Linked DNA regions of Bernardetia sp. MNP-M8. The protein of the gene in region 2 binds, or shares a complex with, the protein of the main gene of each other region. Links are inferred from orthologs where the notes say so. Each region holds a gene or a part of one and is shown on either strand. Other genes may lie near its edges. The genes, in order: accD and accB.

Region 1 (3,090 bases), 1.3 Mb from region 2 along the record:
GTTTTCTTGCTTATTTTCTGACTGTTTGTGTTTTTCTTCTGACTTAGGTTCTTGTTTTGCCTCTGTTTCTACTTTTTTTTGTTCATCCTTTTTTTTTGAATCAGTAGAATTTGCCTTAAATTTTTCAGAATTATACAAATCAATATACCAATTGATAGTTTTTGTAAGAGCCGTATCAAAATCAGTATTTGCTTTCCAGTTTAATTCATTTTCCATTTTGGAAGAATCAATGGCATAACGCAAATCATGCCCTGGACGGTCTTTTACGAAGGTCAATAAATCTTCATATTTTCCACTTTCTTTTGGCTTAATTGTATCTAAAAGTGAACAGATTTTTTTGGCTAAATCCAAATTATTCCATTCGTTGTTTGAACCAATATTATACGATTCTCCTTTTTTTCCTTTTTGGAATGCTTTATCAATTCCTTTACAGTGGTCTAAAACATAGAGCCAATCTCTAATATTTTGTCCATTTCCATAAATCGGAATAGGCTCATTTGAAAGAGCTTTTCTAATAATGGTAGGAATAAGTTTTTCGTGATGCTGTTTTTCGCCAAAATTATTAGAACAGTTTGTAATCACAACATCAAATCCATACGTATGAAAATAACTTCTGACAATCAAATCACTTCCTGCTTTTGATGCACTATATGGACTGTTTGGAGCATAAGGTGTCGTTTCTGTAAAAAAGCCTGTTTCTCCTAAAGTTCCATATACTTCATCTGTCGAAACGTGAAGAAAACGAGTATCTTCATAGCCTTCTTTGTATGAAAACGGTGCATTCATCCAATATTTACGAGCTACATCAACAAGCGTAAAAGTTCCATGAACATTCGTTCTGACAAAAGCCTCTGGGTCTGTAATAGAGTTATCGACATGAGATTCGGCAGCAAAATGAATTACTCCTTTTATATCGTGTTTGTCAAAAATATGTTCTACTAATTGCCTATTGACAATATCTCCTTTCACAAACTCATAACGAGGATTGCTTTCTACCTCACTCAAATTATCCAAATTTCCTGCATAAGTCAGTAAATCCAAATTAATGACTTTACAGTCTTTGTGAGTTTCTAAAAAATAAGGAATAAAATTAGAACCAATAAAACCAGCTCCACCAGTTACCAAAATTGCTTTCATAGAATGTATATTTTGAATTTTTGATTATTTATCAAAAACGAATTTTTCAAAAATGATTTGTGAAAGCTAAGATAAGGAAGTTTTTGTAAATTATTTACAGAAAGAGTATCTAGTTTGTTCAAAGTAAAGCCAATTTATCAATTATTTCTTAGCCTTTTTTGTTGTTTTTTGAGTTGAATTTAGATTTTTTTGTTTTGTATTTATCCAAACCATTTTCAAAAGAGAAGTCAGTTTTGCTTTTAACTCTCTTCTATCAACAATGAAATCTAGAAAACCGTGTTCTTTCACAAATTCGGCTGTTTGGAAGCCTTTTGGAAGGTCTTTTCCGATAGTTTCACGAATTACTCTAGGTCCTGCAAAACCAATAAGTGCATTTGGTTCAGCAATATTAAAGTCTCCTAACATCGCAAAACTTGCCGTTACGCCTCCTGTGGTTGGGTTTGTCAAAAGGGAAATATAAGGAATTTTGGCTTCTGAAAGTAGAGCTAACTTAGCTGAAGTTTTTGCCATTTGCATAAGTGAAAAACCTGCTTCCATCATACGTGCGCCACCTGATTGCGAAATAACCATCAAAGGAATGTTATTTTCAAGACAATAGTCAGCAGCACGAGAAATTTTTTCTCCCACAACTGCACCCATCGAACCACCAATGTATTTAAAATTCATGGCAGTGACCATAAAGTCTATTCCATTCATTTTTCCGTAAGCACTTTGAGCAGCTTCATTGACACCAGATTTTGCATTGGCTTCATTTATACGCTGTTCATACGTTTTTGTATCCTTAAAATTTAAAGGATTAAGAGGAGTAAGATTTGCATTTATCTCTGTGTACTTTCCTTCATCAAACAAAATCTCAAAATATTGTTGTGGTGTGATGGTAAGGTGATGATTATCATCTGGACATACCCAATTATTGTCTCTCAATTCTTTTTTGAGAATAATTGTACCACTTGGAGTTTTGAACCACATATTTGGAGAATCACGCTTTTCATTTGTAGGCGTGGTAATATTTTTATCTTTTCGATGAAACCAAGACATAATAGGGAGTATTTTTTTAGTTGAAGATTACAAGGAATCGAAGGGCAAAGTTAAGCAATTCTATTTCAAAAATGAATCCTTCCAAAATATATATTAAATTTACTTTTGCTTTTGGTCTCCTTTTTACTTTTGTCCTAGTTATTGATAGGTAGTTTAATAAATAATAAGAATAGTTTTAATCAAAAATTTTACTTTATAGATATGCGTTTTCAAATTTACTTTCTGTTTTTTATAGTCTTTTCTCTATTTTCTTTTTCTTGCTTAGCTCAGACCAACGTTAGTACCTCTCAAATCCAAACGCTAAATAGAAGTCCTTTTATAGGAGCAGAACTTGGTACACTTACAAATCCTGTTCGTGTGGCATACAAAATGAAAGCAGAAAAAGGAATTATTATTTATAAAGTTTTTCCTAATTCGGCAGCAGATAAAGCAGGACTAATAGAAAAAGATGTAATTGTTGCTGTTGATTCTACGCATCTAAATAGTCTAAAAGAGCTTCAAGATTTTGTAAAAACCAAAAATGGAAATGACACTCTCAATCTTTTTTTTGTTAGAAATGATACCATTCGTAACACATATTTAGTTTTGCATTTTTTGCCTAGAGAGAGTAATTTTTATTTCGAAACGATGTATGACCAACTAGAAGTCAATGACTCAAGTCAAAATAATAATCCAACAAGCCTTCGAACCATTTTTACTTTTCCTAGAAAAACAGAAAACGAAACTAATCAAGAAATTACTCAATTTCCATTAGTAATTATATTAAATTCGGCTTCCAATGAATCAGTTGAACGAGAGTTATACACAAAGAATAAAAACTCAAAAAGTGAATATCAATTTTATGATTGGATAGAAAATCTCACAAAAAATGGATTTGCTACTCTGAGAATAGAAAAAAAAGGAGTAGGAGATAGC
Region 2 (3,247 bases):
TAAGGAGGAGCTGCATTCTACATTCCGTTCAAAAGCCGTAGCAATTTGAATCAATCCTCCTAAGCCTACTTTTATAACAGCTATTACAAAAAGACCTATAAATTGAACTCGTGCAAGATGAAACTCTGTCAAATGAGAAGATAAAACAGTAACTAATTTTGTAACTTTGCCACTAGAAGCATACTTTGCTTTTGCCATAATTGAGAAAATTTTGTGAGAAAAATTTTGTAAGAAACTCAATTATGGTTTTTTTTTATCTTTTTGCAAAATCTTTTGTCAGAGGACTGAGAAAAATTTCATACCTTTTACTATTTTAACCATGTTCTTATTTCATTTTATCTACACCTATATTTAAAATAGTTTTCAAAACTCATTTTTTTATCTCATAATTACCAAACTCTCAACTACTTTTCTTAATTTTGCACTTTATAAATTTTTAGTTTGTCTTTACTATCTTCTTTTACTAAAAATGTAGCTAAAGAAGATTTATTAAAAAAATTATGGCAAGTACTTCAGATATTAGAAATGGTCTTTGTATTGAATTCAATAATGGACTTTATATTATAACAGAATTTTTACACGTAAAACCAGGTAAAGGTCCTGCATTTGTGCGTACCAAAATGAGAAATGTAGTTACAGGACGTGTACTTGATAATACTTTTTCGGCAGGACACAAAATAACTACTGTACGTGTTGAGCGTCGTCCTTATCAGTATTTGTATCAAGATGAAAATAGTTTTCACTTTATGCACAAAGATACCTATGAGCAAACATTTGTTGCTGCTGATATGATAGAACGTTCAGAATTTTTGAAAGAAGGAATGATTGTAGAAATGATGGTACATGCCGAAACAGAAGAAATTTTGACGTGTGAAGTACCAGGTTATGTTGAGCTTTTGGTTACTTACAGCGAACCAGGGGTAAAAGGCGACACAGCTACCAATGCTACAAAACCAGCTACTTTAGAAACAGGAGCAGAAATTCAAGTTCCTTTGTTTATTGGCGAAGGCGACTTAATAAAGATAAACACAGCAGAGCGTTCTTATATGGAACGTATTCGTAATAAATAAGCCTAGCAAACGAATCAATAAATGGTTTTTGAAAGTATTTTGTCAAGATACTTCTCAAAAACCGTTTTTTATTTCTATTTTTAGGACATTAAACCAAGAATGAATAAAAAAGTAATCATTCTGACCTAACACGATTTTACTCACACTAAAAAGCCATATTTTATGAGCATGAAACCAAAAGAACTTCAAGAACTTATCGAATTTATCAATCAAACTGGTCTTGAAGAAGTAAATATTGAAACTGATAAATTTAAAGTTAGTGTAAAAAGAAGTGCAGCTCATACTATTTCTGCACAACCTGTTCAACAATATACACAGCAAGTTGCGCCACCTGTTCAACAAGCTGTTGCACAACAAACTCCTACAACTACACCACAAGTAGAAGCAAAAAAAGAAGAAACTAAACCAGCAGATACAGGAAATTATATCACTGTAAAATCACCAATGATAGGTACTTTCTATCGCTCTGCTAATCCTGAAACACCTGCTTTTGTAAATGTAGGTGATTCTATTAAAGAAGGTGGAACAATTTGTATTATTGAAGCAATGAAATTATTTAATGAAATTGAATCTGATGTTTCAGGTAAAATTGTAAAAGTTTTGGTAGAAAATGCTACTCCAGTAGAGTATGACCAACCTTTATTCTTAATTGAACCAAACTAATTTTTAGTGATAAGTTATAAGTTGTTAGTGATAAATGAATGCAAATACATTTTTTATCATCAAATTATTAGTTTATAATTAAATATTCACAATTTATAAGTATCACAGAAAATCATTTTAATTTTTTCATTCATAAAAAGTATTCAGTAAGTTGTGAGTTATCGTACTATCATTTTATCAAAAAACCTTAAAGTAAATTTAACTGAAACTGATAACTGATAACTGGTAACTGGTAACTGGTAACTGTTTACTGGTAACTGATTAAAGCGTGAAACTTTTTAACAAAATATTAATTGCCAATAGAGGAGAAATTGCACTTCGCATTATCCGAACTTGTAAAGAATTAGGAATCAAAACGGTTGCCGTTTATTCGCTTGCTGATAAAGAAAGTTTGCACGTTCGTTTTGCTGATGAAGCTGTTTGTATTGGGGCTGCTCCAAGTAGAGATTCTTATCTCAAAATTCCTCATATCATTGCTGCTGCTGAAATCACAAATGCAGATGCTATTCATCCTGGCTATGGATTTTTATCTGAAAATGCTGAATTTTCAGCTATCTGTGCCGAACACGATATAAAATTTATCGGAGCAAGTGCAGACATGATAAACCGAATGGGCGACAAAGCAACTGCTAAAGCAACTGTAAAAGCTGCTGGTGTTCCTACTGTTCCAGGTTCTGAAGGACTTCTAAAATCCATCGAACAAGGGGTTAAAGAAGCAAAAGAAGTAGGCTATCCTGTCATCATCAAGGCTACTGCTGGTGGTGGAGGAAAAGGAATGCGTATCATCAATGACGAATCTGAGTTTCAGAAAGCATGGGATTCTGCTACACAAGAAGCCGAAGCTGCATTTGGAAATGGGGCTATGTATTTAGAAAAATTTGTAGTAGAACCAAAACACGTAGAAATACAAATTTTTGGAGATGGAAAAGGTGATGCTTGTCATTTATCAGAAAGAGATTGTTCTATCCAACGTCGTCATCAAAAACTGGTAGAAGAAACTCCTTCACCTATTATGACACAGGAATTGCGTGATGCAATGGGAGATGCTGCCATTGCCATTGCAAAAGCTATCAACTATGAAGGTGCAGGAACAGTAGAGTTTTTAGTAGATAAATACAAAAATTTCTATTTTATGGAGATGAACACTCGTATTCAGGTAGAACATCCTATTACAGAAGAAGTTACAGGATTTGATTTGGTAAAAGAACAAATTAAAATAGCTGCAGGAATGCCTCTTTCAGGTAGAAATTATTATCCAAAATTATTCAGTATCGAATGTAGAATTAATGCAGAAGACCCAACAAAAGGCTTCCGTCCTTCACCAGGTAAAATTACACATTTGCATATTCCAGGTGGTCATGGTATTCGTGTAGATTCTCATGTCTATGCAGGTTATACAATTCCTCCTCACTACGATTCTATGATTGCAAAACTTATTTCTGTCGGACAGACAAGAGAAGAAGCTATCGTAAGAATGAAACGAGCTTTACAAGAATTTGTAATCGAAGGAATAA

Evidence for each region.
Region 1: the proteins of accB (region 2) and accD are in contact, whole or in part, in a solved structure (PDB 8UXZ), measured with the Escherichia coli proteins. The link is inferred for Bernardetia sp. MNP-M8 from one-to-one orthologs.

What each region holds. Positions count from the first base shown.
Region 1 is NZ_CP147012.1:2,145,634-2,148,723, reverse strand. The notes cover bases 228-2,977. They hold accD (acetyl-CoA carboxylase, carboxyltransferase subunit beta), read right to left. Parts: upstream 2,176-2,977; coding sequence 1,279-2,175; downstream 228-1,278. Other genes in these bases: V9L04_RS08905 (PDZ domain-containing protein), read left to right, coding at 2,377-2,977; rfbB (dTDP-glucose 4,6-dehydratase), read right to left, coding at 228-1,137. In the rest of the region: more of rfbB, read right to left, coding at 1-227; more of V9L04_RS08905, read left to right, coding at 2,978-3,090.
Region 2 is NZ_CP147012.1:3,411,626-3,414,872, forward strand. What follows is about bases 79-2,985. They hold accB (acetyl-CoA carboxylase biotin carboxyl carrier protein), read left to right. Parts: upstream 79-1,238; coding sequence 1,239-1,733; downstream 1,734-2,985. Other genes in these bases: efp (elongation factor P), read left to right, coding at 501-1,070; accC (acetyl-CoA carboxylase biotin carboxylase subunit), read left to right, coding at 2,002-2,985. In the rest of the region: more of accC, read left to right, coding at 2,986-3,247. UniProt on the Escherichia coli protein: This protein is a component of the acetyl coenzyme A carboxylase complex; first, biotin carboxylase catalyzes the carboxylation of the carrier protein and then the transcarboxylase transfers the carboxyl group to form malonyl-CoA.